DNA from 3 places in the Priestia sp. FSL H7-0729 genome. Region 3 is predicted to be linked to each of the others. Evidence: predicted binding sites of a transcription regulator. Region 3 holds the regulator's gene; each other region holds the start of a gene.
What was found. Region 3 encodes Rex, which represses fermentation and respiration genes when NADH is low (regulators of the CRP and FNR family bind a similar motif). Its sites were predicted from a motif close to TTGTGAAATATTTCACAA; they were not measured.
Positions count from the first base shown of each region.

Region 1: pflB (formate C-acetyltransferase) is a predicted target of Rex. The motif match lies at 3,802-3,819, and genes of this name have one in related genera.
Region 2: MHH93_RS23905 (cytochrome ubiquinol oxidase subunit I) is a predicted target of Rex. The motif match lies at 2,471-2,488, and genes of this name have one in related genera.

Region 1 is NZ_JBBOTQ010000004.1:301,094-311,733, forward strand. It holds gene adhE (bifunctional acetaldehyde-CoA/alcohol dehydrogenase) at 418-3,030, shown strand; gene pflB (formate C-acetyltransferase) at 3,902-6,160, shown strand; gene pflA (pyruvate formate-lyase-activating protein) at 6,250-7,002, shown strand; gene MHH93_RS12525 (ABC transporter substrate-binding protein) at 7,195-8,562, shown strand; gene MHH93_RS12530 (carbohydrate ABC transporter permease) at 8,614-9,498, shown strand; gene MHH93_RS12535 (carbohydrate ABC transporter permease) at 9,498-10,328, shown strand; gene MHH93_RS12540 (cache domain-containing sensor histidine kinase) at 10,360-10,640, shown strand, end outside.
Region 2 is NZ_JBBOTQ010000015.1:2,744-13,383, forward strand. It holds gene MHH93_RS23895 (glycosyltransferase) at 1-852, opposite strand, end outside; gene MHH93_RS23900 (tetratricopeptide repeat protein) at 849-2,141, opposite strand; gene MHH93_RS23905 (cytochrome ubiquinol oxidase subunit I) at 2,610-4,025, shown strand; gene cydB (cytochrome d ubiquinol oxidase subunit II) at 3,970-5,025, shown strand; gene cydD (thiol reductant ABC exporter subunit CydD) at 5,027-6,943, shown strand; gene cydC (thiol reductant ABC exporter subunit CydC) at 6,945-8,807, shown strand; gene MHH93_RS23925 (MraY family glycosyltransferase) at 9,031-9,990, opposite strand; gene MHH93_RS23930 (hypothetical protein) at 10,109-10,640, opposite strand, start outside.
Region 3 is NZ_JBBOTQ010000017.1:63,639-74,278, reverse strand. It holds gene MHH93_RS25310 (acetate/propionate family kinase) at 1-10, opposite strand, end outside; gene MHH93_RS25305 (3-hydroxyacyl-CoA dehydrogenase family protein) at 7-879, opposite strand; gene MHH93_RS25300 (AAA family ATPase) at 1,013-2,515, opposite strand; gene MHH93_RS25295 (hypothetical protein) at 2,508-3,035, opposite strand; gene MHH93_RS25290 (hypothetical protein) at 3,337-3,867, opposite strand; gene MHH93_RS25285 (amidohydrolase) at 3,907-5,211, opposite strand; gene MHH93_RS25280 (redox-sensing transcriptional repressor Rex) at 5,198-5,851, opposite strand; gene dinG (ATP-dependent DNA helicase DinG) at 6,070-8,931, opposite strand; gene MHH93_RS25270 (tetratricopeptide repeat protein) at 9,073-9,720, opposite strand; gene panD (aspartate 1-decarboxylase) at 9,814-10,197, opposite strand; gene panC (pantoate--beta-alanine ligase) at 10,190-10,640, opposite strand, start outside.

The DNA of each region.
Region 1 (10,640 bases), on a different contig from region 3:
CTTTGTGTCCGTCGGTCGGATTCCTGTAGTTTACAGTAGCCCCCGAGGTTTGCCGCAAACCGTTGCCGTCCTGATCAGGGTCATCTCGGCCGGGAAGAAGGACGGTACAAATTGCGGTGGTTCAATTTTTAAGTTCAGTATATACCTAATCTTACCGTTTGAGGGGGAAGGAAAGGGGGCAAAAATGACGAAATTTCAAACATTGTGATAAAATTCACTTTTAGTGGAGAGGATGATTTTTACAGCCCTATATTTTAAATAGGAAGTGAAAATGGTTGGATGAAGGACACTACAAAACTTAAATTAAATTTGTTATACTTTGTGAAAAAAATCACATAATTAAGTTTAGTGGCATGTTACGATGTGAATGTAAAGAAGAGAGACAAACCAATACGAACCTTTAGGAGGATGAGGGAGATGGCTGTAAAGAACGAAGTCGCCCCAGCAAAAGAACCGACAGCAGGTCAGTATATTCAAACGTTAATCGACAAAGCGAATAAGGCACACGCAGCATTCATGAAGATGGATCAGAAGCAGATTGACCGAATTGTGCAAGCAATGGCGCTTGCGGGTCTGGATAAACACATGATGCTCGCCAAGATGGCCGTAGAAGAAACAGGCCGCGGAGTATATGAGGATAAAATCACTAAAAATATATTTGCAACAGAATATGTGTACCACAGCATCAAGTACGACAAAACTGTAGGTGTGATTGAAGATAACGAGTATGAAAGCTTCCAGAAAATTGCGGAGCCGGTTGGTATTATTATGGGAATTACACCCGTCACGAATCCAACATCAACGACGATGTTTAAAGCACTGATCTCCATTAAGACGCGTAACCCGATTATCTTTGGTTTCCACCCATCTGCACAGAATTGTAGCCGGGAAGCTGCCAAAATCCTGCGTGATGCAGCGGTGAAGCATGGTGCTCCAGAGGATTGTATCCAGTGGATTGATGAACCTTCCATGGATCGTACGAACGAACTGATGAATCACAATGATGTGGCTCTCATTCTGGCAACCGGCGGATCCGGCATGGTACGTGCAGCGTACAGCTGCGGTAAACCTGCACTGGGCGTAGGACCGGGTAACGTACCTTGCTTTATCGAGAAAAGCGCGGATATCAATCAGGCAGTGACGGATCTGATCTTGTCGAAATCCTTCGACAACGGTATGATCTGTGCTTCCGAGCAAGCGGTCATCATTGAAGAACCGATCTTTGATCAAGTGAAGAAAAAAATGATCGCAAATGGCTGTTACTTTGTTAACAAAGATGAAGCAGCAAAATTGACAGCAGGAGCAATTAACGCCGAGAAATGTGCGGTGAATCCGGCAATTGTTGGTCAATCTGCAGTGAGCATTGCGAAGTTGTGCGGTATTGAAGTTCCGGCAGGCACCAAAATTCTCGTGGCCGAGATTGAAGGGGTAGGTACGAAATTCCCATTGTCGGCTGAGAAATTAAGTCCGGTACTGGCTTGTTACAAAGTCAAAACGGCAGCAGAGGGAATTGAACGTGCAGCAGAAGTGGTTGCTTTTGGCGGTATGGGTCACTCCTCGGTTATCCACTCAACAAACGAAGAAGTGATCGGCAAATTCGCAGATCGTCTGCAAACTGGACGGATCATTGTGAACTCACCATCCACACATGGTGCCATCGGGGATATCTACAACACAAACATGCCGTCATTGACACTGGGATGCGGATCATACGGACGTAACTCGACTTCTTCCAACGTAACCGCTGTGAACTTAATCAATGTGAAAAGGGTGGCTCGCCGTACCGTGAATATGCAATGGTTCAAAGTGCCGAACAAAGTCTACTTCGAAAAAGGGGCAACACAGTATCTTGCCAAAATGCCTGACATCACACGTGTGGCGATTATTACCGATGCCATGATGGTGAAGCTTGGATATGTTGAAAAGGTAGAACACTATCTGCGTCAACGCCAAATGCCAGTAGCGATCGAAGTGTTCTCCGATGTAGAGCCAGATCCGTCCACAACAACGGTAGATCGCGGAACCGAAATGATGCGCCGCTTCCAGCCAGACTGCATTATCGCACTCGGCGGCGGATCACCAATGGATGCTGCGAAAGCCATGTGGTTGTTCTATGAATATCCGGACACGGACTTCAACGATCTGAAACAAAAATTCATGGATATCCGCAAACGGATCTACAAATATCCACGTCTCGGCGTAAAAGCGAAATTTGTAGCGATTCCAACCACATCCGGTACAGGTTCTGAAGTGACATCGTTCGCGGTTATCACAGATAAAAATCAAGGTAACACCAAATATCCATTGGCCGACTATGAGCTGACACCAGACGTAGCAATTGTCGATCCGGAGTTCGTATACTCCCTGCCTAGAACAGCCGTTGCAGATACAGGTATGGACGTACTGACGCATGCAATTGAAGCTTATGTGTCTGTCATGGCGAATGATTACACGGATGGACTTGCGATCAAAGCCATTCAACTGGTGTTCCAATACCTGGAGCAATCTGCACTGCAAGGAGATAAACTGGCTCGTGAGAAAATGCATAATGCTTCCACAATTGCCGGTATGGCGTTTGCCAACGCATTCCTGGGCATTAACCACAGCTTGGCGCATAAATGGGGCGGTCAGTATCATACTGCACACGGACGTACCAATGCAATTCTGATGCCGCACGTTATTCGTTACAACGCGAAAAAACCGACCAAATTTGCATCGTTCCCGAAATATTCGCACTTTGTAGCGGATGAGCGGTATGCCGAAATTGCCCGGATTCTAGGGTTGCCTGCACGTACGACAGAAGAAGGCGTAACCAGTCTGATCAATGCCATTCGCAAACTGAACAAAACTTTGGGCATTGAAGAATCGTTCCAGGAAATCGGATTTGATGCCAAAGACTTTGAAGCACATGTAGATTATCTGGCAGACCGTGCCTTCGAAGACCAATGTACAACCGCCAATCCGAAGTTGCCGCTGGTAACTGAACTGGCTGATGTGTACCGCAACGCATTCTACGGCAAGTTTGAATAATGAATTAGAACGAAGAGAGTGCCTTACGGCAAGAAGATCAGGGTTCCCCGAGAGGGGAGCCCCGATTGCCGTCTTTTTAGAGGTTACACCAAATTCGTGATTGAGTGAGATATTAACACGATGACGAACAAAGGAACGGGCAGAAAAACAGAAAAGCGAAGCATCTGTTTTCAGGAAATAGTCCTAAGTCCTTGTTTGTTCCGAGTTTAACGGAGCAATGGTCCTAAAGAGGTTAAACGGAATCCTTGATGAGGTCGTTTAAACAATCCCTTTACACGACAACGGAGGGGCAGAAATAACCTGAAAAAGCGAAGCTTGCATCTTCGAAATAAATTTTGACCTTTTTGTTTTATCAGTTGAACTACACATGTACACGATAACGGAGAGGAGAGAAAAAACCTGAAGAAGCGGAGCATTCGCCTTTATCACTGGATTTTCACCTTTGAAAAAGTGAATCAAAAAATCCGGGGATAACAGCGATCGGAAGGTTATTCTCTACTTGCAGTGGCCAGTGTACACCACCTAATGTTCATTCGCTTTTTCAGTAAATTTAAATAGTGAGCAGCGATTGGAAGACTATTCTCTCCACGGAGTGACCAAGTGTGAATCTAAAGAGGTTCAATGGGACACAGCGCAGGTGGAGTGAGTTAGTTCACTGACTTTGTGACAAAAATCACAGATGATGAAAGCCCCAAGACGTATACTGAAAATGTAAGAAAAACATTCATCCCGCGGTTCCGGTTCCCAAGTAGAGAGAACATGTTCCGGTTTATGTGAAACAATTCACATTAATCGCGGCTCTGGGCACACAATGCTACGAATGAGGCAAGATGTTATGTGTCCAGAAATCCAAATTAGTGGAGGGATTAAGATGTCGGTGATTGAAAAAGATGTCAAACAACAAACAGGTTGGAGAAACTTTACCAAAGGAACATGGACCAAATCCGTAGATGTGAATGATTTTCTGGCACACAACTTGTCTCCGTATTACGGTGATGAAGCATTTCTCGCAGGTGCAACCCAGAATACCAAAGAATTGTGGGAGATTGTATCTGATCTGACCAAAAAAGAACGGGATAACGGCGGTGTCCTTGACGTTGATGTGAACACACCAGCGACAATTGTTTCTCACCAACCAGGTTATCTGGATCAATCCAAAGAGCAGATTGTCGGCGTTCAGACCGATGCTCCATTCAGACGTTCCATTCAACCAACAGGCGGAATCCGGATGATGATTGATGCATGTGAAGCATATGGCTTCGAATTGCCTCAAGGTGTCATTGATATATTTACTAACATTCGCAAAACACATAACCAGGGTGTATTCGATGCTTATACTTCAGATATGCGTGCAGCGCGTAAAGCAGGGATTATTACAGGTCTGCCAGATGCTTACGGCCGTGGCCGGATCATCGGTGACTATCGTCGTGTAGCTTTGTACGGGGTAGACTTCCTGATCCGTAACAAAAAAGGCGAATTGAACGCACTTGAAGTTGATGTTATTGATGAAGATGTCATTCGTCTGCGGGAAGAATTGTCTGAACAGATTCGTGCATTGCAAGAATTGAAGCAATTGGGTGATATGCACGGGTTCGATATTTCCTTGCCAGCGACAACAGCAAAAGAAGCATTCCAATGGTTGTACTTCGGTTATCTCGCTGCGATCAAAGAGCAGAACGGTGCTGCAATGTCTCTGGGACGTGTATCTTCCTTCCTGGATATCTACATTGAGCGTGACCTGCAAGAAGGTATCTTGTCCGAAGAACAGGCTCAGGAACTCGTTGACCATTTCGTAATGAAACTACGGATTGTCAAATTCCTGCGTACACCGGATTACAACGAATTGTTCAGTGGAGATCCAACATGGGTGACGGAGTCCATTGGCGGTATGTCTGTGAATGGTGAAACACGTGTAACTAAAAACAGCTTCCGTTTCCTGCATACACTGCACAACTTGGGTCCTGCACCAGAACCGAACCTGACTGTACTTTGGTCCACGAAGCTTCCAGAAGCTTTCAAAGATTATTGCAGTAAAGTATCCATTGAAACAAGCTCAATCCAGTATGAAAATGATGATCTGATGCGTCCGATCTACGGTGACGATTACGGTATTGCTTGCTGTGTATCGGCGATGAAGATCGGGAAACAAATGCAATTCTTCGGTGCTCGTGCCAACCTGGCAAAAGCTCTCCTCTATGCGATCAACGGTGGTCGTGACGAGAAATCCGGAGCACAGGTCGGACCGGAGTATCCTGCCATCACTAGCGAAGTGCTGGATTACAATGAGGTTATGAAACGCTTCAAACCAATGATGGAGTGGCTCGCGAAGCTGTATATGAACACCCTCAACGTCATTCACTACATGCACGATAAATACAGCTATGAGCGTATCGAGATGGCATTGCATGACCGTGACATTGTACGCACGATGGCTTGTGGTATCGCGGGTCTCTCGGTTACAGCAGATTCACTGAGTGCCATCAAATATGCCAAAGTAAAACCAATCCGTAACGAACAAGGCATCGCTGTTGATTTCGAAATCGAAGGAGACTTCCCTTGTTACGGTAACAATGAAGATAGCGTGGACAGCATTGCTGTTGAACTGGTTGAGAGCTTCATGGGCATGATTCGCAAGCACAAAGCATACCGTAACGCAATACCAACACAATCCGTTCTGACGATTACTTCCAACGTGGTATATGGTAAGAAAACAGGGACTACACCGGACGGTCGTAAAGCAGGTGAACCATTTGCTCCAGGTGCGAACCCAATGCATGGTCGTGACAAAAAAGGTGCACTGGCATCCCTTGGCTCTGTAGCCAAATTGCCTTATGAACATAGTCTTGACGGGATTTCTAATACCTTCTCCATCGTGCCAAAAGCCTTGGGTAAAGAAGAGGCTACACGTAAATCCAATCTGACTGCGATGATGGATGGTTACTTCGGTCAAAACGCTCATCACCTGAACGTTAACGTATTTGATCGTCAGCAACTGATTGATGCGATGGATCACCCGGAAAACTATCCGCAACTGACTGTACGGGTATCCGGCTATGCGGTTAACTTCATTAAACTGACTCGTGAACAACAGTTGGATGTCATCAACCGTACGTTCCATGGCTCGATGTAAGTAATTTGCAAGTAGAAGACCGCTAGAGCAAGGCATTCCAACTCATATTAAACGCACAGCGGATGCGGATACAGAAAGGAAGAGGCAACATGGTTAACGGACATATTCATTCACTCGAAACTTTCGGGACGGTTGACGGCCCAGGCATCCGCTTCGTGCTTTTTATGCAGGGATGTCTACTCAAGTGTCAGTACTGCCATAACCCAGATACATGGGCGCTGGATGGTGGAAAAGAAATGACACTAGAAGAGGTATTGGCTGAGATTGAGCCATATCTATCCTACTACCGCAGTTCTGGAGGCGGACTCACGATATCTGGTGGAGAACCAACGTTGCAGGCTCACTTCGTAGCTGAAATCTTCAAAGAAGTGAAACGTCGCTGGGGATTGCATACGACACTGGACAGCAACGGATTTAACGAACCGGAACGGATTCACGATCTGCTCGATAACACAGACCTGGTTCTGCTGGATCTCAAGCATATTGATGACGAGAAACATATCAAGCTGACAGGCAAATCCAATGAGAGAACGTTGAAAACGGCCAAGTGGTTGTCGGAGCAAGGTCGGAAAATGTGGATACGCCACGTATATGTGCCTGGCATTCATAACGAGGAAGAGGATCTGGTTAACCTCGGACGGTTTATCGGAACATTAAATGGCGTCGAAAAGTTCGAAATTCTTCCATACCATCAGATGGGGATCTACAAATGGGAAGCACTCGGCAAAGTATATCCTCTGGATGGCGTTCCTTCGCCAAGTGAAGAAGAAGTGGATCGGGCGTATCGCCTGATCGAACAAGGTCGCCAGGAAACGGCTGGCGTGGCTTGTTCCGATAAGTGATATACCTTTATATATAACGTCAGAACCAAGAGCCAAGTAGCCCTTGCGAATACACTTCGCAGGGGCTGTTTTTTGTCCAGTGAAGGATTTTATCCCTCCATTGATGAATTGTCATCCTTACGATGTAAGCTCCGGCTTTTTATAATCAGAGTGTAAAGCCAAATGCTCAATATCTTGAGGAGGGTCAACCAGATGAAAAAAGGAATGACATTACTGCTTTCATTATTGCTTATCACTTCATGGACTTTGGCGGGATGTGCAAGCTCAAGTAACGAGCCACAGCAAGGCGCAGGCAATACACCTGTGGAGGAGACAAGTAAGGAACCGGTTGAGATGCTTCTTCGCCACACACAGGTGGGAGCTGACAAACAGAAACGATTGGCCATCCTGCAGGATGTTGTGGACAAAGTTGAAGGAGAGATTCCCAATCTGACCTTTACGCTGGATGGTGTCGAATCCGATGTGAATCGCAAGGAAAAGCTTCGCGGAGAGATGGCGGCAGGCAATCCGCCGGATATATTTGAACTGTTCGGTAGCCCGGATTCCAAAGTATATGCCAAGGAAGGCATGTTGCTTGATCTGACTCCAATCCTGCAAGAGCTGGGCATTCAGGACCAGTTTACATCCCTTGAACCGTTTACGTATGAAGGCAAAGTATATGGACTGCCGATTGGCGGTTCAGGCGAAGGTTTTTTCTATAATAAAGAGTACTTTGAACAAAAAGGGTGGAAAGCGCCAACCACCATGGCCGAACTGGATAATATACTGGCCGAGATCAAGGCTGATGGCAAAGTACCGCTTGCTTCTGCATCCAAGGCAGGCTGGGTTCCACTTATGTTAACCAACCATCTGTGGTCCCGCTATGCCGGGCCGGAGATTACTGCAAAGTTTGCAACAGGTGAAGCGAAGTGGACCGACCCTGGTGTTGTACAAGGTTTTGCCAAACATAAGGAATGGGTGGATAAGGGGTATTTCAAAAAAGGTGAACTGGGCTTCGAGTACGCCGAATATACCACGCAATTTACAAGCGGTGAAGCGGTATTAATGTATGACGGAACATGGAAATCATCTGTATTCAAAGAAGGTCAGAGCGGTGAATCGCTCATTGGCAAGGTTGGATTCTTCAATATGCCTCCGGTAGAGAACGGCGCAGGCGATCAGACGTCCTTGATGCGGGATGTGAACAATGGATATGGATTCTCGGCAGCCGTGGCGGATGACCCGCAGAAGCTGGAAGCCGTTAAAGCTTTTATCAAAAATTTCTACAATGAAGATATGCAGGTTCGCGGCCTTGTGGAAGATGGTGTATTGCCTGCCATGAAGCTGGATGAAAAAGTGTTAACCGATAGCATTACCGATGATCTGATGAAAGAAATTGTGGCCGTGCTTAATGCGTCCAAGACGTCGTTCCCGGCATTTGATGCACTCGTTCAGGCTGATGTGACGACAGAGATCAGTAATCTGCAGATTCAGAAGTTGATCGGTGGGCAGACTACGCCAGAGAAAATGGCAGAAGAACTGCAAAAGGTACAGGAGGAAGCAAACGCTTCAGTGGAATAAATCAATCCAAGTTGAAACTGCGATCGTTGAAGTGACTGAAGGAGGCTGACCATGAATACTTCACTCCGCAGCCCGTTAATCTATACGCTGTTTGTAATGCCAGCCCTGATTCTGTTTATCATGTTCTTTCTATATCCTATTGGCAGCTCCTTATATTACAGTCTGACGAGTTGGAATGGGGTTTCCGCTGAGCCACGTTTTGTGGGCTTATCCAACTATGTGAAGGCACTGACCGATGAACGATTTTGGATTTCCACACGGAATAACGGCTTTTTCATCGGATTTTCGGTACTGATTCAGGTACCTCTAATCGTCCTGTTTTCGCTACTGATTGCCAATGTGAAAAGGCTGAAAGGTCTGTATAAAACAGCTGTTTTTTTACCATCCATTATGTCGACAGCCGTGATCGGTATCTTATGGGGGTTCATCTATGAGCCGAATATCGGATTATTAAACAAAATGCTTCATGTGCTGGGCATCGATCCAATCTACTGGTTATCCGATAACCGATTTGCCATGTTGTCCATTTTGGTTACCAATGCCTGGCAGTGGACGGGATTTTACATTGTCATGGTACTGGCTGCCATACTGGCGATTCCCCGTGATTTGGATGAAGCAGCTGCAATCGATGGTGCAACGGCGGTACAACGTGCAATGCGGATAACACTGCCGCTGATTCGTCCGATCATTTCCGTCGTTATCATGTTGTCCATTGCAGGAGCTATGAAAGCAGCTGACATCGTGATTGTCATGACCAAAGGTGGGCCCGCTGGGTCCACCGAGGTTCTTGCGACATACATGATCAAATATGCGATTACCAATTTCAAATATGGTTATGGCAATACCATTGCGGTACTGATCTTTGCTCTGACGCTTGTGCTTACTGCGGTGTATCAACTGCTGGTGGCGAGAAAGAGCGAGAAGGTGGAATATTGATGGCGAAAAACATAAAAAGCAGTATACCTCATGTGTTGTTAATGTTGTATTTAATCGCAATTTTGTTTCCCTTTTTATTTGTGATTTTCTCGTCTTTCAAGCAGGATAACAATGAAATTGCCTTGAATCCATTCGGTCTGCCGACAACATGGGAGTTTAACAATTATGTGGAGGCCTGGGTGAATGCGAAGATTGGCACGTATTTCTGGAACAGCCTGTACATTTCGATTCTGTCTTCGGCGTGTACAATTGTGCTCGGTGCCATGTTTGCTTTTGCCGTAACCCGGATGAGACACCGAAAGTGGAGTCTGTTTCTGTACAGCCTGATACTGGCGGGTATGCTTATTCCCAACAACGCACTCATGCTGCCGATCTATCTGCTTGTACGCAAAATGGGCATATTGGATACACATCTGGCATTAATCGTGCCTTATGTGGCGAATGCGATCCCTTTTACCATTATTATACTGGCGGCTTTTATGCGTTCACTGCCTGGCGAAATTGAGGAAGCGGCGGTCATGGACGGCTTGAGAGCTCCGGGTATCTTTGCTAAAATAGTGATACCTCTTACGATTCCGGCTATTGTTACCGTTTTTATCGTTAATTTCCTCGGCAACTGGAATGAGTTTTTACTTGCCAACTATTTCTTATCCACCGACAAATTGCGTACGCTGCCAGTGGGCATGGTCCAGTTTCGGGATCAATATCAGATGAACTATGCTCAGATGTCGGCAGGTATCGTATACAGTGTTGTACCTGTACTTGTGATCTACGCTATACTTCAGGAGAAAATTATTGAAGGCGTAACTGCAGGTGGTGTCAAAGGTTAATACCATGAACCAGTAATAGGGAGAACGGGATATGAACTTGCGAATGAAGCTGGCCTTGGCATTTCTGCTGCTGATCATTGTACCCATGTGTGCGCTTGGTATTGGCATGTTTCTGGTGACGTCACATACGATTGAGAAAAAATACAATCAACAGGCCGAATATGCGCTTCAGGCCATCAGCTACAATATCGAAAATGTATTTCAGCAGATTAATAATGTGACCGACAACGGGATAGCCACATCGGTTTTCCAAATGGCATTGAACGCTAAAGATCCGACCAAGCAGGATCTGGGGACCGGTAATCAGTTATC
Region 2 (10,640 bases), on a different contig from region 3:
GCCGAGATGCTGAACCTTCAGTTCGGTGCTCACCCCAGGCAATACGGTGCAGGACAAGGGAAGACGGGGAACATGATGATTCTGTTGTGGATAAAAATAAGGATATCCAGGCATATATCGTACAAGTGAAGCGGTATGCCGCTTGTGCAGACACCAGAGATCATCTTCACGATAATGGGTCCGGCCACCCCACATATCGTAGAAACGGAATGCAAACCAGTCCGCATACTCCTGATTAATCAGCGTGCGTATGGCTTTCTTGGCCTCTGTGCTGTACAGCTCATCCGCATCAACTGAGAGTAACCAGTCAGGGTGTGTGCCTGCCGCTGCTTGCCACAACGTGTTGCGTAATCGCCATTCCTCGGCGAACAGCGGTTTCTCCAACACCTCCAGACGGACCACCTTCGGATAGGCTTTGCATAGATCAGGGGTTCCGTCTGTGCTGGCATCGTCCACAATCACGATCTCATCCACGAACTCGCTCAGGTCCTGCAATACTTCTTCAAGGTATCGGCCACGTTCATTGCGAACCTGGAGCATCGCGGTTAGTTTGTTGCCTGTGCTTTTGCGAACCCGACGGATGGAGAAAGGCTCTTTGAATACACTCGTTTCCTCTTCTGTTGCAGAAGTATCCTGTTCTCCCTGACCTTGTGGACCGCCCCAGTGATGTACTTGGCTTCGGATGTTCTGCGCTGGTTGTGCAGGATCTGGCGGGTGATCGTCATCTCTCGATCCGTCTGTATGTGTCAGATCTACTGTTACCGTTGGCGTGTAAGTGGTTTCGGTTCGGATATCCCTATGCACCATTGGCCCATTCAACTGTTGTCTTCGCTTCTTCGGGTCCAGCATCATGGCACCTCCCCAAGCAATTGCTGTACAGCATGATCCAACAACTCCAGCTCGACAATCCGGGCGAGCGCATCTTCATCCTCCAGTGCCGTTTCGAGAAAATGCCTGACTGCCCCGTGTCTGTCTCCTCGCAGAGCCAGCGCACTTCCGGATAATTGCTGATAATCCCGGCGACTGGCATCATCCTGAATATCGGCTGCATGCACCAGTGCCAATGCCTCTTCCACGCGACCTGTCTCCTGATAAATGCGGAATTGCCAATGTCTTGCGGTTTCTCCGCCAAGTTCGTCCAGGATGCGCAGCGCGGTTCCATAATCATCGTTAATACGCAGTAATTCCGCTCGTACAAGTTGATCTTCTCCTGCCTCAAGCCAGCGACATAGCTGTTCATAATGATGTCGTTCCTGTTCGTCGGATGCACTAATCCCGTACACCAGCAGGGCGTCCTCTAACTTGCCGGCCCGGGCATGAATGGCAGACAGGAAGCGATAGTGGGAGACGACACAATCACTGCGACCATTCATGACTGCATGGGTGAATGCCTCTTGTAACGAATGGATGGCCCGAGGGTCTTCAAGCAAGTACTCATAAGCTGCCAGCAAAAAGGATATGGTCTCATGTGCCCCAGCTTTGGCTCGAAGCTGGCGATAGAAGTCGGCACGTACACTGCATTGAAGCAGGGTGACACTATCCGGCGTCCCTGACAGGATCTGCCGCAGCGCATGCAGGAAGAACAGCTCGTAGTCCCGGAGAGGGACTTCGAGATCATCCTTTTGCATCGTACCCGCGGGTGAAGGATCTTCGCCTCCCAGCCAGATGGCGCGTACGCCTTGGAACAACAGCTTCATATATCGTGTTTCGGAGGATGTACCTACCAGATCGGCAATTCCCACCAGTTTGGAAATACTGCTCTCCCATAGCGGCGAATCTGCTTCGTTTCCAGCAGGCTCGGGGAGCAAGACGATACATAGCTCAGGCTCCATCGAGGCAGCTGTCATCAGCCAATAGGGATGGGTAACGACCGCAACGGTGCGTGGCTCCAGTAGCAGCTGCTCGGCTTCAGGTAGGGAGATCACGTTGATCACCGCAGGTACGTCCTCTGTTTGCGTCAGGCTGCTGACATAGTAGACCTCTCCCTCGATGGACAGCAGTGCAGCAATATCCGGGTAGGGAAAGGATGACCAGCCTCCTTTGCGAGGGAATAGCACATATCGGACAGGGGGCTGGGCCGTACTGGTCTTATCGGGGCTGGCTTCGGAGTCTTTACCTGGTAACGGCGCAGTTTTTTCCATGAATTGATCACCTCACCTTGACTGTAATATGGAGCGTCATTCTCGCATCATGTGCTTCATGCTTTCACTTCATATGTAAAGCCCTCACGACACTTCGCATGATATGCCTGAGACTAACATATGGGCATTCCGTCCCAAACATGAGTATCTTCCATCAATACATGAAGTTGGCAAGCCATTATAGAGCTTTCCTAAGCTTCAATCCTCCATTTTCGGCTTCGTTCCACGTTCCCGGTGCTGAAAAAAAGATGTTTGAATTCGCACTACAATAGGCTGATTTTTATCTTTTGTGTGACCAGGATCACTTTTTTTTGCTCTAAACACGTAGATTGTGATAATTCTCACATGTATAAAATAGGTAATCTGGCACAATACGTTCATCAACGTATTTGGCGGACAGACAGCGAAGGTGCAGCTTCAATGCCAAATACGCATACTGCGAAGTGAACAGAAAGAAGGGGTAACGGTATGGATCCGATTATGTTATCGCGTATCCAATATGCACTTACAACGATTTTCCATTTCTTCTTTGTCCCGCTATCCATCGGTCTTGTACTGTTGGTTGCGATTATGGAGACGTTGTACGTTGTTAAGGGGAAGGAAATCTACAAAACGATGGCCAAGTTCTGGGGAAAGCTGTTCCTGATTAACTTTGCCGTTGGGGTTGTCACAGGTATTCTACAAGAATTCCAGTTCGGTATGAACTGGTCAGAGTACTCCCGATTTGTCGGGGATGTGTTCGGTGCGCCACTGGCTATTGAAGCTTTATTGGCGTTTTTTATGGAGTCTACATTTATTGGATTGTGGATATTTGGGTGGGATCGTTTGTCCAAAAAAGTGCATCTGGCCTGTATCTGGCTGGTGTTCGTTGGTACATTCCTGTCCGCGCTGTGGATTCTGGCAGCCAATTCATTTATGCAGCATCCTGTCGGGTTTGAGATTAACAACGGCCGAGCCGAGATGAATGATTTCTTTGCACTGATCACGAATGGTCAGCTTCTCGTCGAGTTCCCGCATACCATCTTTGGGGCATTGATGACAGGGGCCTTCGTTGTCACCGGGATCAGTGCTTACAAATTGATGAAGAAGCAGGATGTAGAGATCTTCCGCAAATCGTTTAATATTGCGATCATCATTGGACTCGTTTCTTCATTAGGTGTGGCTTTCTCGGGGCACTTTCAGGCGCAATATCTGGTGGAGACACAGCCGATGAAGATGGCAGCCAGTGAAGGCACATGGACGACAACGGAAGATCCGGCACCATGGACGGTGGTCGCTTTTATTGATCCGGAGAAACAGGAGAATACAGGGGAGATCAAAGTCCCCGGATTGCTCAGTTACCTGTCCTACAGTAAATTCTCCGGCAGTGTCAAAGGCATGAAGGAGCTTCAGGCCGAGTATGAACAGACGTATGGACCGGGAGACTATATTCCGCCAGTACGGACAACGTTCTGGAGTTTCCGCATCATGATTGCAGCGGGTGGTCTGATGATTGTACTGGCGTTATACGGAACGTTCCTGGCCATGCGCAAGAAGCTGGAGGTCGCTGGAAAGTGGTTTATGCGTCTGATGGTATTTGCCATATCCTTGCCGTTTATCGCCAATACGTCAGGTTGGATCATGACTGAGGTTGGAAGGCAACCATGGACGGTATTTGGCTATATGACCACCGAAGCTGGGGTCTCGCCGAACGTATCCGCAGGCATGATTTTGTTCTCAACCATCGCTTTTACCGCCGCGTATACGGTTCTCGGAATCGTGATGGTATACCTGTTCGTACGTGAGATCAAAGCAGGACCGTTTGCGGTCGAGAAGCCGGAAGATCACGATGAATCGGCCGACCCGTTCGGCGTGGATGGAGGTTATTCCGTTGTCACTAAGTGAGTTGTGGTTTTTGCTGATTGCCGTATTGTTTGTGGGATTCTTCTTTTTGGAAGGTTTTGATTTTGGTGTGGGGATGTCTACAGGTATTATTGCCAAAACGGAACGTGAACGCCGGACCCTGATCAACTCGATCGGTCCGTTCTGGGACGGTAATGAAGTATGGCTGATTACAGCAGGGGGCGCAATGTTTGCCGCCTTCCCGCACTGGTATGCTACGATGTTCAGTGGCTTCTACCTGCCGCTTGTGGTCGTATTACTCGCCTTGATTGGTCGCGGGGTTGCCTTCGAATTCCGCAGTAAGATGAAACAGCAGCGCTGGCGCAAAACATGGGATATCATCATTGTGGTATCCAGCGCGCTCCTGCCTTTCCTGTTCGGCGTAGTCTTTGCTACGTTCATGAAGGGTCTGCCTATTGATGGGGAGATGCAGTTGCGTGCAGGATTCTTCGATATTGTTAATCCGTACACCGTGATTGGTGGCTTGAGTGTAACCCTGCTGTGTCTGGTTCATGGATTGCTGTTTGCCTCACTTCGAACAGTCGGTGAACTCCGAGAGCGTGCCTTGAATACAGCGCAAAAATTGATGCTGCCACTGGCTGCACTGCTCGCTGTTTATGCATTAATGACGTATTTTATGACCGATGTATTCACCGTACGGGGCTGGGCCCTTTGGATCATGGTTGTATTTGGCGCAGTCGCGCTTGCACTTGCGGCTTACTTCGTGCGTCAGAAGCGTGAAGGCTGGGCTTTTGGTATGACTGGAGCAGTGATTGCAATTGCCTTTGCCTCGGTCTTTATCGGACTGTTCCCAAGAGTGATGGTGAGTTCCTTTGGGGCGGCATATGACCTGACTGTATACAATGCAGCATCTGGTGCGTATTCATTGAAGGTCATGACCATTGTAGCTTGCACATTGCTGCCGTTTGTTCTTGGCTATCAGATCTGGAGTTATTATATCTTCCGCAAACGCCTGAACGAGCAGCACCACCTGGAGTACTGATATGGGACGGGGGCTGCTGAAGCTGCCGGGCATCCGGCCAGTACTCGCTCTGGCATCAGCGCTGGTGCTGCTACAGGCGATGACGATCATCATGCAAGCCAAATGGCTGGCACAGGCCATCACGGTATTGTTTGAAGGTTCATCCGTAACGGAGCAGTATCCTGTACTGCTGCTGTTCCTGGCTGCTTTTGCCGCCCGCTACGCTCTATCCTTCTGGTTACAGCTCGTGACATCACGATATGCGGAGAGGACAGGGACTGATCTGCGCAGACAGATGGTGGAGCAGTGGTTCAGGCTTGGACCGCGTTATGCCAAGACGGAGGGCACAGGCCATCTGGTTACACTGGCACGTGAGGGAACAGCTCAATACAAGACGTATCTGGAACTATTCATTCCTCGCATGCTGGGCATGGGGTTCACCCCCATCATCATTATGCTGTATGTGTTCAAGCTGGATCTGATGTCCGGGGTTATTCTGATGCTGACACTCCCAATCCTGATCGTGTTCATGATTCTGATTGGTCTTGCAGCTCAGCGCAAGATTGACGGACAATTCCGATCCTACAAAGCGCTCGCTAACCATTTTGTGGATACCCTGCGGGGGCTGGAGACGCTGAAAACATTGGGACAAAGTAAAACACACGAAGGGTCGATTGTGCGGGTCAGTCAGCGGTATCGGAAGGCGACGATGTCTACTCTGCGCATGGCTTTTCTTTCTTCGTTTGCACTCGATTTCTTCACCATGCTGTCCGTTGCTTCGGTGGCGGTTGGTCTGGGATTACGCCTGACGGAGGGACATATGCTGCTCGGCCCTGCACTGACGGTACTGATTCTGGCACCCGAATATTTCCTGCCTGTACGTATGCTCGGCGCCGATTATCATGCCACATTGGACGGTAAGGAAGCCGGAGCGGCCATTAGTCAGGTAATCGAACGAGGTAGAGCCGCTGAACAGAAACAGAAGGAAGCCTATGCTAATGTTGTTGCGCACCCGGATACGGCAGAGGACGAAGCTGGATCTATACCATCATTGTCTGCGGGTAAGAGGAAAGCAAACGTTTCGACCATACGCGTCGTGTTGAGAGATAAAACGGCTGCGGGGCATCTTGCTCCTGATCCTGCTTCTGTTTCTGCTACTCCTGAACATGTTTCTTCTTCTTCCGCGGTGAACTCATGGAATGAGAATAGCAGATTGGCACTAACGGATGTACAGGTACAGCATGATGATGAAGGTCCTTATTCGTTAAAAGATGTTACCTTCCAGATCACAGGTCTTGGCAAAATCGGTATTATTGGCGCCAGCGGAGCAGGCAAGTCCACGTTAATTGATGTATTGGCTGGATTTCAGCTGCCTACTTCAGGCCAGGTATTAGCCAACGGGCAGCCGGTGACACCGGATATGCTTGAATCCTGGCGAAGACAGACGGCAGCGATCCCGCAGCATCCGTATATCTTTAGTGGAAGTCTGGCCGATAACGTTCGTTTCTACATGCCGGAGGCTTCGGATGCAGAAGTAGCCAAAGCAGTTAGCGCTGCCGGATTAACCAAGCTTCTGGACTCATTATCTGGTGGCTTGCATGAGCTCATTGGGGCTGGCGGTCGACAGCTCAGTGGTGGGCAGGAGCAACGGGTGGCACTGGCAAGAGCTTTGCTGAGTAAACGAAACATCCTGCTGCTCGATGAACCGACAGCACATCTGGATGTGGAAACAGAGTATGAGCTGAAACAGACGATGCTTCCGCTGTTTGATGGCAAACTTGTATTTTTGGCTACCCATCGTCTACACTGGATGCCGCATATGGATCGAATTATTGTCATGGATGGCGGCACGGTGGCGGAGACAGGAACGCATCAGGAACTGCTGGCAAGGCAAGGTGTATATTATCAGATGATTCAGGCCCAGATGGAGGCGATATAACATGAAGTCCGGATATGAACATATGGAGACTGTCCGTAACGGCAAAGAAAAAAATAGCTGGATTGATCCGTATGTGGCACAGTACCGTTGGAGATTCATCGCAGTCATTGCGCTAGGCACTTGTGCTGCACTGTGTGCGGTACTGCTGCTGTTTACCTCCGGATTTTTGATCTCCAAGTCTGCGCTGCGTCCTGAAAATATTCTGATGGTATATGTCCCTATTGTTGGTGTACGTGCATTTGGGATATTCCGCGCTGTCTTTCGATATATCGAACGATTGGCAGGACATGATGCCGTACTGCGTGTGTTGGCCGATCAGCGGGTGAAGTTATATCGCATTCTGGAGCCGCAGGCGCTATTCCTGCGTTCTCGTATGCAGACCGGAGATGTGCTCGGAGCACTCGCCGATGATGTGGAGCGGCTGCAGGATATCTATCTTCGTACCGTCTTTCCTGCTGTTACTGCGCTTGTGATGTACGGCGGGGCTGTGATTGCTTTTGGCAGTGTGGATCTGGGATTCGCGCTGTGGATGGGCCTGTATATGTTATTTCTCGTTGCCGCGCTACCTGCGATTTCCCTGAAAGTGACGTGGAAATGGCGTGTGCGGCTGAAAAAGGAAAATAGCAGGTTGTATACCCGTCTGACTGACGGTGTGCTTGGACTGGGAGACTGGCTTGCAAGTGGACGAGCAGCTGAATTTGTTCAGCAACAGGAAGAGGCGGAAGAACAGGTCGACACGGTTCGCCGCAAGTTGCGGCGCTGGACACGCTGGCGTGATCTGATGGCCCAGTGTATCATTGGTTTAATGGTCATATCGGTTACAGTATGGGCTGGGAACGCCGCTTCGGTCGGGCAATTACCTGCCGTGATGATCGCTGCTTTTGTGCTGGTGTTATTTCCGCTTACGGAATCACTTTTGCCAGTAGGGGATGCTGTGGAGCACCTTCCACACTACCGGGAATCGCTGGAACGGTTGAAACAGTTGGAAGGAGAATCGGATCTGTCGGTGCAGAGTGGAGTGGGTGATGTTGTTGGAACGGGTGACTCGGACAGACGAATTCGTCTTCGCATTCCGCCCAAACTAAGAGCAGATATCGAGATCAATCGTGTTAGTTATCGCTATGCACCGGATGATCCTTACGCTGTGCAGAATATCTCCCTTCATTTGCCGCAAGGCAAACGATTAGCTATCCTTGGGCGAAGTGGTGGCGGTAAATCTACCTTGTTGAAGCTGATTCAGGGAGCCTTACTTCCGTCTGCGGGGAAAGTTCTGATCAATGATCTGCCTGTGCAGACTCTGGGCGAAAGTGTGCCTGATGTCATCGCGGTGCTGAACCAGAGTCCACACCTGTTCGATACCACGGTAGCCAATAATTTACGGATTGGTCGTCCACATGCAACGGATGAGGAGATCAGGCATGTAGCTGAGCAAGTCGGTTTATCCGGTCTGATCGAAACTTTGCCGCAGGGATACGATACGCCGATGCTGGAGACAGGTCTGCGTTTCTCCGGCGGGGAAAGACAACGAATTGCACTTGCCCGAGTCCTGCTCCGGGAGACACCTGTTGTGATATTTGATGAACCAACCGTGGGGCTTGATCCCGTGACGGAACGTGAACTGATGCGCACCATATTGGACAGCTTGCAAGGCAAAACGATGATCTGGGTCACCCATCACCTAATTGGTGCGGAACAGATGGACGAACTTATTTTTATGGAAAATGGACAGATTGCCATGCAGGGTTCTCACGAACAACTGCTGGCTGGGGAAGAGCGATACCGCCGTCTCATTGAACTTGATCAGCCGGGATGGACGGGGCGGCAGCAACAAGAACAACCGTTGCCGCCGGTAGCCTCGAGATAAGTGTGAGCCTGTGAGGGCCTGCGGCTCAAGACGTGTGGATGTTGCATACCAGCCCAGATGATTGAGCTGAACTGAACCTATATATGAATTATCAATTTAGCGAATAACACCGAATAAGTGCGGAATGAGCACTTAACCATATAAGCATAAAAAATAGACGAGCCAAGAAATCTTGGACTCGTCTATTTTTACATTCCGATATGACCGCTTTCGTAGCGGATACTTACATCTCTACTAACATCAAGATAATGGAGGAAAGGCACAGACAAGTGCTGACGAGATAGAGCACAGCAACAACCTGTTTGTGATTCAATCCGGCACGCAGCAACCGATAATGGGCTTGACTCGCATCAGCCTGGTAGATTGCTTTACCTTGAATGAAGCGTTTGATCACGACAAAGATATTGTCGAAGATCGGTACACCAAGCGCGAGAATTGGAATGAAGATGGACAACATGGTCGCTTGTTTGAATGCACCATCCAGAGCGATAACCGCCAGAATGAAGCCAAGGAACGTTGCGCCTGCATCACCCATGAACACTTTGGCAGGAGCTTTGTTGTACTTCAGATAACCGATCGTCACACCGACAAGAATGATCGACATGAGTGCGGAATCACTTTGACCTTTGGCAAGGGCCACAATGAACAAAGTAATCGCCGAGATGGCCGATAGTCCGCCGGCTAGTCCGTCCATGCCGTCCGAGAAGTTGATGACGGTTGTCACCCCAAAGATCCATAGGATCGTGAGAATGAATTGCAGCCAGATCGGAAGCATGACATATTCCGCGTTGAAGGGATTCACGAATCCGGTGAACGCTATGCCTGAAGCGAATACGAGCACTGCTGCAGAGACTTGTACGAGCATCTTGGGCAAGGCAGGAAAATCTTTGCCTTTCGTTTTGTACCAGTCGTCGACGGTACCAATCGTGAGCAGAAGCATACCACCAGCGACCAGAGCCGCTGTTTCCCAAGTGATTTCTTTGGTCAAAGCAATGTATGTCAGGAAAAATCCAGTAAATATCGCGTAACTCGCCGTGAGCGGGATCGGTTGCCTGTGCAGCTTACGCTCCACATCCTCCCGAGGCTTGTCCACAAAATCGAGCCGGTGAGCCAGTCGACCAAGCGGCGGAATAAGCAAAACCACGACAGCAAAAGACACTATAAAAGCCAGTATGTATACCATAAACTCGCTTGTTTCACTCCCATCTACCCATTTCCCCTTATTATACGAGTTAAACAGGAAATCTGTCGATGTCATTATTGTAACCAGACGTATGCAAAAGTGAGCAAAAGTTCAGGTTTTATCGTATTTGAGGAAGATAGGAGTCGAAATAATGATTTACAGTTTCTGCATGATAGCCATCATCACCTTGCCAGGTTGCTGCAAAGACAAAATCACCGGAACCCCCTTTGCCTTTCCTCGGTTTGTCCCCAGGAACCAGTATGCCGGCTGCCGCCCAGATTTCCAGCAGGGCATCCCGTTCCTGTTTGCTGGAAGGCAAGAGATCTTTCCACTTTTTCTCGAGTGAACGAGCACTGTCTTTAGGGTCTTCCGTCTGAGCTGCTTCAAGCAGATTGACAAGGATCGCTTGATCTTCAGGGGTAACTTCATATCTTGTATCGCTGTCCTGTAGCAGTAATTCCAGATCCATCAGGCAGTAGAGTAACCAACCATGACGTACGCCGCCCCACTTGATTCGTTCAAAATTCAGGACGTTCAAGTCGACATTGAAATATTCTTTGTCTGACTGCAAGCGCAGGTAATTACAATCCCCGCAGGCACTGGTGTTAGGGTGAAGGGCAGGGCGTTCCGCATAGGTATGCAGAGGCATG
Region 3 (10,640 bases):
GTACTTTCACAGTCGGTCACCATCCTTGTCGTACTTGAAGAATCCTTCACCTGTTTTGACACCCAGGTGTCCTGCACGCACCATTTTCTTCAGGACCGTGGAAGGACGATATTTCAATTCTCCGAATTCACGGAACATTCTTTCGAGTGCAGCTTCAACAGAATCCAATCCGAAACGGTCAGCCATTTCAAGTGGTCCATGTTGGAAGTTGTATCCGATGCGCATTGCATCATCGATATCTTCAGCAGATGCAACACCTTCTTGTAATACATGCAACGCTTCGTTAATCAACAGACAGATCAGACGGGAAGTTACGAATCCAGGGGATTCATAGATCATGACTCCTTTTTTGTCCGCTACTTCTTCTACAAAACGTCTGGTCTCTTCGAATGTTGAATCCGAAGTTTTCAGTCCACGAATAATCTCTACAAGATCAACCCGGGATACCGGGTGAATAAAGTGCATACCAATAACACGCTCTGGGTATTTGGTCGAGCTTGCAAGCTCGGTCAAACTCAGCGTGGATGTATTACTTGCCAGAATGACATTGCTTGGACATACTTGGTCCAGTTGACTGAATACTGCTTTTTTCGCATCCAGATCTTCTGAAATCGTCTCAATGACCATGTCGCAAGTTCCAAGTTCAGCCAAATGAGCTACCTTGGTAATACGGGAAAGAATCAATTTCTTCTCCGCTTTGGTAATCGCCCATTTCTCCAGTTGTTTATCCAAATTGGTTTCGATCATGTTATATGCATGATCCAGCTTTTGTGTTGTATGCTCCACGAGAAGCACATCAAGTCCTTTGGCTGCGAGCATCTGGGAAATACCTTGCCCCATCGTACCGCCGCCGACAACTCCTATTTTTTTGAAAAACATGGTTCTGCTCCATCCTTTCGGTTCTCTATTTCTCTATTGTACCCTGTTCGCCGAAAATTACAAATTTCGACCCAACATATAATAATATCTTAGCACGAGTGAAATGTAAAAAAAAATAACCAGCATAAATAAATTATGCTGGTAAAAGGGCACTGTCACGAAATTGACAACGAAATTGTTCGCCAGATAATACTTCTTCACGAATCAAGATGTCGAGTGAATTGTCGAAAATTGTCCGTTGTTCTTCAAGCAACCGTTTTGTCTGTTCCATCAGTTCTTGCAAAATTAATTTATTCTCTCGCATGAGTTCCTCGGTTGTGACCATATCCATGTTCACAATCCCAAGAGAAGTCAACCCGGAAGCCATCATCGTTTGCACCACATTGGTAGCCTGATCGAAGTCATTGCGTGAACCTGTCGAACGTCCACCATAGTACATTTCCTCCGCAGCTGCCCCTCCGAGTGCAATCATGATCTGTTCTTCCAGAAAGCGCTTCGTATAAAGAAATTGTTCCTGTTGCGGGTTATGACGAACATATCCGAGAGCCTGCCCACGGGGACTAAGCGCTACCTGGCTAACACTGCCTGGACGAACAAGTTCAGCCATAATGGCATGTCCCAATTCATGGATGGCGACCCTTTTCTTCTCTTCCACACTGGACTCACGGTCTGTCTTCTCACCCATCATAACTTTATCAATAGCCAGAGACAAATGCCGTTGTTCTATGTGTAACAGCCCATCCCGCATGGCGTATATCGCTGCTTCGTTCATCACACTTTCAAGCTGCGCACCGGAGAAACCATACGATTCTTCGGCTGTCTTCTCCAGATTCAATTCCTTCATCAGAGGTTTATTCACCGCATGCAGTTCCAAAATATGCTTTCTGCCTTTCTTGTCAGGCAAGTCTACTTGAATGTGGCGGTCAAAACGTCCTGGACGAGTCAGTGCGCTATCCAGCATTTCTTTGCGGTTCGTTGCAGCAATAACCAGTATTCTTGGCGTATCGGAAGAATAGATTCCATCCATTTCCGTCAAGAGCTGGTTCAGCGTCTGATCATACTCACGCTGTTGTCCACCCTCACGTTTACCTCCGATGACATCAATCTCATCGATAAATATAATGGCATTTTCTTTATTTTCCTTGGTAGCACGGGTTCTCGCATCCTTGAACAAATCCCGAATTCTGCTGGCACCTACGCCGACATACATTTCCACAAACTCACTGCCCGATGCAGCAACGAAAACAGAATCGGTGTAATGCGCAGCCGCTTTGGCCATCAACGTTTTTCCTGTCCCTGGAGGGCCTGTCAGCAGAATCCCTTTTAACGGGCGAATCCCGAACTTGCGGATTTCTTCATGTTTGATGAGAAAATCAAGCGCTTCACGCAATTCCTGCTTGGCACTGTCCTGACCACCAATTTCTTCAAAAGTAAGCTTAGAAGGACCTTTTTTCTTCCGTTTACGCTCCTGTGCAGCACCTACGGTAATCCCGCCACGCATTTGCATCATGAACAACAAAGCTCCAACAAACACCGCTGCAATTAGAATCGGAACAATATTAACACCAGTAAAAGCAAGAAAAATAATCAACACGGGGACAAATCCAATGGCAATTTCTTTGGTCCACTTAGGCATTAGGCCACACTCCTATCTGACCGGGCACACGCGGCAGAATAATAAACTTGCTGGCATCTCCGTCTCTGAGACTGACATATACATTGTTGTCATCCATCGCTGTATTTACCTTTATTCCATTCGTAGCCATCTTCGACAATGTTGGTGTAATCTCGGTGTACTGTTTGTTCTCCATCGCCTGAGCTACGGTAAACATCGCATCACCCCACCAACTTTCCAGTGCTTCACTGGAATGATCCACAACATCCAACTTGAGTGAACGGGTTCCAATCAAGGTCTGTCCTTCTTTGTGAATATATTGGACCAGTCTGCCCAAATCAACATCAGGTTTCAGATCGAGTTTCAATTGTACGTCATTGCGGTTAATAGTTAATTGAACGTCATTGACTCCATCGTACTGGGTAACCATTTTTTCAATCGGATTCTGCAAAGCCACCTGACGATACACAAACCAACCTCCAAACAACACAACGGCTGAAATGACGGCAGTTAAAGCAATAGGCAATACTTTTAGCTTCAAGTGAATTACCCCTCCCAGATTTTGGCCCAACCTACTGGCTTATTGGTATATACGAATATGTGCACATTGACTCCTGCGAGAATTTCGACAGGTTTATTTGTTTATGAATGTAACTTTGAGTACATATCTGAGTATATCACATCGTATATACAATTTCGAAGGCGAAAATATGAATAAATTATTAATTTTAACTATTTAAATCAAAACTGTTCACAGGCAACACAAAGAACCGGTTCAGTCGGATATCCGTCTGCCGGTTCTTTCATCTCTATGATTCTCTAGCTAAGTTACTCTATCGGTTCTAACTGTTCGGGAGTGTATAGACCAAGTCCACCTGTTCTCCATTGCTAAAACGATAAAACCGATAGTGGTTATGCGTACCGTCTTTATAATACACTTGCCACACATATATTCCATTCACAACACCGGGCATGATTCGTTTAATCTCACCGGCAGGAACTTCGGAGCCAAAGCGATTGCGTATCTGTGCTTCGGACATGCCATTCTGCAGCAGCTCACTGTGTATAGCGTTAGCACCCTTAGCGGGTTGATTGTTTGCATCGAATTTAACCCAGACCATAACATCCTGGTTATCCTTATTTTTGCCGGTCAGGGTCCAGTAGATGTTGTCAGAGCCTTCTTTATCTCCCCAGATGTACTTACGCAATTCATCATGAGATGTAATGCCCAGTTGCTCCTGTGCTGCCTGTATGGCGAGCGCTTCTTCCTTGCGTTGGTCCTGTGTGACATACACGTAATAACGCTGAAGTCCAAACAGAATCAGAACCAGTGCAAGCAGCGAAATCCATATCCACTTCTTTTTTTTCTTCAAAAGCCGAACTTCCTTTCCCTATGATGCTCTGCAATGCAATTAACGAGCAAGCAAACCATCAAATGCCAATTGAGACTCACGCAAAATGCGCTCTTCATCCAGCGTCAGACATTCGCCATGTTTAACCACTTGTTTACCGTCCACCCATACGTGCTCCACATCTTTGGCAGAGGCCGAATAGATCGTATGTGAGATCAGGTCTGTATGTGGGTAGAAGTGTGCCTGTTCAATGTCCAGGGCGATGAAATCAGCCTTCATGCCTACCTGAAGCGCTCCGGTGTTGTTCAGGAAGATGGATTTAGCACCATATGAAGTTCCGAGTAGTAACGCTTCGCCCGCTGGCACGGCCGTCGGGTCACCAGACACACCTTTGTGGATCAATGCAGCCAATCTCATTTCCTCAAACATATCCAAGTTGTTGTTGCTTGCCGGTCCGTCTGTTCCGAGTGACACCGTAACTCCTGCTTTCAGCAGTGCTGGTACCCGCGCAACACCGGAAGCAAGTTTCAGGTTACTTCCCGGGTTATGGGATACAGCCACATCATGGCGGGCCAAAATTTCAATCTCTTCATCATTCAGATGCACCGCATGTGCAACCAGGGATGGACGGGAGAAAAAGCCCAGTTTCTCCAGATGTGCCACAGGACGCAGTCCATAGTCTGTAACGTTCTGTTCCACTTCACGCAGCGTTTCCGACATATGTGTATGCAGAGGAAGGTTAAGGTCATTTGCGACCTGTACAAGCTTCTCTATGTAGTCAGGAGGGCATGTATATGGTGCGTGTGGTGAGATTACGGTTGTGATGCGACCATCTGCCTGTCCATTCCACTCACGTGCAAACGCTGCCGACTCCTCCAGTTTCCGCAATTGCTCTTCTTCCGAACACAGCCCGATTACACCACGTGCCAGTGCTGCTCTAACGCCGGATTGTTCCACCACTTTGGCAACTTGATCCATGTGATCATACATGTCCAGGAAAGCTGTAGTTCCACCTTTCAACATTTCAAGCACAGATAGCGAAGTTCCCCAGTATACGTCTTCTGAAGTCATTTTCGCTTCCATCGGCCACATTTTTTCTTGCAACCATACTTGCAACGCCAGATCATCTCCGTGCCCTCTAAGCAATGACATCGCTGCATGACCATGCGTATTGATCAGACCCGGCAGGAAGAACAATCCTTTTCCATCCACTTTGGTACAATTCTCGTCTCCATCCGGCAATGTCTCACCAATATGCACAATCTTGTCATTCTCGACAACCATGTATCCTTGAACTACATTCCAAGTTGCGCCTTCATTCACGGCAAATTTGCCGTTGTGGATTACCCATCTATTTGTTGTCATCTTGCTCGTCGTCCTTTCCAGTCTCCAAGTAATAGGCCAAACTTAGCAGATCCGTTGTAAAGTCAGCATGGTGAATGCGGATGTGCGGCGGTGTTTTTAGAATAGTTGGTGCAAAATTAAGTATCGCTTCGATTCCGGATTCAATCAGCTGATCAGCTACATTTTGGGCTTCCGTATCCGGAACGGTAATAATCCCGATGCGGATGTTATCCGTTTTAACCGCTTCCGTTAATTCGTTCATTGGTTTTACCTTCAAACTGTTGATTTGACTACCAATCTTCGGTCCATATGCATCGAATACAGCAACAATCTTCATGTTGTCTTTCAGATATGCGTTGTAGTTGGACAAGGCCTGTCCGAGGTTACCCGCGCCTACCAGAGCTACATTGATTTGCTGATCGATTTTGAGAATGTGACGAATCTTCTCGATCAAATAGGAAACATCATACCCGATCCCTTTACGACCAAAATCACCGAAATAAGCCAGGTCTTTTCGAATTTGGGCCGGATTCAGATCCAGCCGCTGTCCAAGCTCTTGAGAAGAAACAGTAGCCACCTCACGCTGATGTAACTCGCTCAAATAGCGCAAGTATACAGGCAGACGTCGTACCACCGCTTCCGAAATTTTATCCGATTTCATTTTTGCTCCCCCTTACCAAGCCTACAATAAAATAATAGATGAAAAGATGAGCATTCTGTATAAACTCAGAGATAGATGTGACATTTTATACAGAATGCTCCTTGTAATTTAGGTTATAAGTTCTTACGTGCAACTGCTTTAATCGGATACGGAAATATCTAATAAAGTTTAACGCCAATCGATCATGTCATGCAATGATATAACGAAAAAAACAACCATTATTCTTGTTCATTAGCAGATTTTTCTAACCACTCGGTAATTCGTGGAACCATCTGCTCCGTGAGCATATGCTCCATTTTTGGACCAGGTAATGAATATAAAAAGAATTTACCATAGTACGCTTCAATCACCCGAGTATCATAAACAATGACAATACCTCTGTCCTTCGCTGTACGCACCAATCGGCCAAATCCTTGCTTGAAACGTATGACCGCTTGTGGCACGGACAGTTTCATGAACGGATTTTTCTTTTGTTCCTGAAGCAACTCACTCTTGGCTTCCACCAAAGGATGATTCGGCGGCTGGAAAGGCAGGCGCACAATAGCGAGACAGGTCAGTGCTTCTCCCGGGATATCTACACCCTCCCAGAAGCTGCTGGTGCCCAGAAGTACCGTAGCTTTGGCATCCTGGAACCTGCGAGTCAACTTGGAGCGGCTTCCACTGTCCACACCTTGGCCCAACAACGAGATGTCATTACCAGACAGTGCCTCTTTCAGCGGATCATAGACCTGTCGCAGCATCTTGTATGAAGTAAACAGAACCATCATGCGTCCACGCGTGGCAATTGCGGTCTCTGCGAGTGACTGCACCAGCATATTGACAAAGTGCGCATCACCCACACTGCCCTTCACACTCGGGAAATCACGCGGAATTACGAGAAGCGCCTGATCGCGATAATTGAATGGTGACGGTAGCATCGACGTTAACAGCCGGTTATTCTCAGAGGCTTCCTGTAAGCCAAGCTGCTCAATCATGAACTGGAATGACTTATCCACGGAGAGTGTAGCCGATGTAAGCACAACGCTTTTCTTTTTATCAAAAAACAAATCCTTAAGTTGTGCACTGACATCTACAGGTACGGCATACAGTTGAAGCGATTTACTGCGGAACTGACCGCTGGCTTCCATCCAGTACACCGTTTTCGCATCATCCATACGCATGAAGAAACGCAGATTCTCCTTCAATGTGGTCAGATCTTTCAGCAGTCCTGTAATGTCCGTGATCAGACTATCTGATTGATAATCATCCTGATCCTCTTTCACCTCAAGCAGCAATTTGTCCCCTTTGCGAACCAGATCACCCAGAGTTACATAGATCTGATTCTCCAGATCCTGCAACTCCTGCCATTTTGCAGGTTTTTGAGAGGCCTTTAGACGCAGTGAAAATTGCCCTGTCTCGCCTGGTGAAGCATCACTTCGTTCAGGCAACAGACCGAACAGGGCATCACTCATTCGATCCCACAGTTCTTTAACCTCAACCGCCAGCGGGAACATCTGATCCACCATGGAGCCCCATTGCGCCGAATTCTCATGCCCGGATAACTGCGAACGAAGCATAGGCAGTTGTCCATTACGACTGTCTTTAAACAGACGGGTCAGGGTATGAACCAACGTGAAATATTTCATATGCATTCCAAGATGCTTACCCGCTACATCCTCGAGATGATGGGCCTCATCGATCACAAGACTCTCATAGGCTGGCAACAGCTGATGCGCTGCTTTCACATCCGTAAACAGTTTGGAGTGATTGGTAATGACGATATCAGACAACCCGGCCTCATGTTTGGCGCGATGATAGAAACATTTGCGGAACCATGGGCAGGATCTTCCCAGACATGACTCGGATTCGCTCTGTACCGTTTCCCAGAAGTCGCCTCCGCGTCCGCTAAGGTTAAGCTCCTCATCATCTCCAGTTTCGGTCTGTGTAAGCCAAACGATCATCTGAGCGGCTGTGAAATAATCCTCTTTGGGTGTGGCAAATTCACGTTTATTGATTTTGTGTTCAAATTTGCGCAGGCACAGGTAATGTCCACGTCCCTTGAATACAGCAGCCTTAAACGGAAACGGAACCACTTGGGTCAGCATTGGAATGTCCCGCTCTCTCAATTGCTCCTGCAGATTGATCGTATGCGTGCTGACCATGACTTTCTGTTCTTGCTTCACACTTTCGTAAATAGCAGGTAACAGATAACCCAGAGATTTACCGGTACCCGTTCCAGCTTCGATCAAGAGATGTTTCTCTTCATCCAGGGCTTGCCTTACACTGCTGAACATCTGAGTTTGCGCTTCACGCTCTTCGTAGTGATCCAGCGTATCCTTCAGGTTCTCCCGAACCTGGTCCATGAATTGTTCGAAGGTTACACCTTCGAGGGGATTGCCCTCCCGCTCATCACGTGGTGCACCAATATCAGTCCAATCGCTTACATTCAGAGCAAGCTGCCGATAATAGGTGTGTCCATCGAGATCCTGGATCGGCTCTGCTTCCTTCTCACTGCGCATCCCGTCCAGGAACCAGCCTAAGTCACTGTCTTCTGGTGCAAACAGGTCACTGAGGCGCTGAATCGTTATGAGCGGTAGTTCCTTTAACTCATCCAGACACTTGAGCAGCACATAGGCTGTCGCCAGTGCATCACTGTCTGCCTGATGAGGGCGATCATGTTGAAATCCAAATTCAGAAGACACATAACCGAGTTGATAAGAACCCAGTGATGGGAACGTAATCTTCAGAAAATCAATAGTATCCAGAATACGGCCAGTGAACGGCAGATAACCGCAACGGTCAAGAGCATTCTGCAAAAAGTGAAAATCAAAAGCGACGTTGTGTCCAACAAGCACTACATCGTTAAGTAGCGGAACCATCTCCATCATCATCTCTTCGAGTGAAGGAGCGTCCGCCACATCTTCATCGGTAATACCCGTTAACCCCGAAATAAACGGGGGAATCGGGACACCAGGGTTCACATAAGAACTATATATTTGAGTTATGCTGTTGTCATGATCTATGATGGCAAGTCCGGCCTGTATAATCTCACCGTCGGACTGCGTGCCGGTTGTTTCGAAATCCAATACGGCAAATTTCATTGCAATGTACGATCCCTTCCATTCAGTCTATGTTACAGCATAGCAAAAAAAAGGGGATTTGAAAATTAACTGACAAAAAAGCGGTGTCCCCGCCGCTATGCCAAAGGAGGGAACACCGTTTTTTTGTCGCCGAATTCCCGCTTAATGAAGGGTCGTCAGCTGATTAGCATATTGCAATTTTCCCCTGTTCAACCTGCATGCTTCCATGTTGTACAGTGGTTCGGTCAATGTCGGGTCATACTGAAGGGCCTGTGCAAAAAGTGAACATGCAGCCTCCGGATTCGCAAGCTTTGCTTGAATACAGCCTAGGGCATTACATACAAGCCCCTTCAAGCGAGGTGAACCCTTAAGGTACATGATCTGCTGCAAATGTGTCCCTGCTTCCGCCATTTGTTCCAGATTCAGATATGCGAGTGCCAGGTAAAAACGAGTCAATGCACTCTCCGGATGGTCGGTCACAACCCGGGAGAATTGCATGATCGCCTGCGAATACATCTGTAATTTGAAATAGCCCTGACCTCGACTGAAACATTCCAGATGGAGTTCAGGCAGAGCAGTAACAGCTTCCTGTTCCGGTTCAAGGGAAGCAGGCTTATCCATCTCCCGCTCCCTCACCTGGCTCATCTTTTCTTCAAACATCAGCCATTCATCCAGCATTCCGTCACTCATCCGCTTAAGCAAGTTCCACTTTTGCAGCAATTCTTGTTTGTTCAGGCCTTCAGCGGAAGGATAGCTCTTGATAATTTCATCTAACATGTCGTTCATTTCTGCGAAAACATGCTGGAACATCGTTGCATCCCCACCCTTGAAAAAATGGATTAGTGCAGTGACCTGTACTCATTTTTTGCTTCAAGGGCCGATTTCATTCTCCTTACCAGTCGATTACATAATTGTTGCGTGGACTTCCTGCTTCATGGTTTGTACAGGTTTATTCTGTCCATCTACAAATACAACGGTTGGTTTGTGAGTATTTGCCTCTTCTTGCGACATCATGGCATAAGAAATGATAATGACGTTGTCTCCAGGTTGCACCAGGCGTGCAGCTGCGCCGTTTAGACAGATAACCCCGCTTCCGCGCGGTCCTGGAATCACATAAGTTTCCAGACGTGCACCATTGTTGTTGTTCACAATTTGCACTTTCTCGTTTTCCATCAAGTCGGATGTTTCCATCAAGTCTTCATCTATGGTAATGCTACCCACATAGTTCAAGTTGGCTTCCGTTACCGTAGCGCGGTGAATTTTGGATTTCATGAGTGTTCTAAACATGGGACAGTACCTCCGATTTTTGCAACCTTATATTGTCAATCAATCTTGTTTTTCCGAATTTCACCGCAAGTGCAATGAGCAGATCGTCACGTCCTTGAACCTCTTCCTGATCTGCGAGCGGCACCAGACTTGGAAAAGCCTGAATCTCAGCATAGTCGATCACTGCAAGCGATGAGGTTGCAATCTGCTCGCGCAGAATACGACGGATATCTGCAGCGTTTATAGCTATACCCGTATCTGCGGCTTCCTGAGCTGCGCGCAGTGCCTTCGACAGGACCAACGCCTGTGTACGCTGTTCTGCGCTAAGATAGACATTACGTGAACTGAGAGCAAGACCATCCTCTTCGCGGACAATGGGACAGGGAACAATTTCTACAGGCATATTCAAATCATTCACCATCTGTTGAATGACCGCAACTTGCTGAGCGTCTTTCATGCCAAAA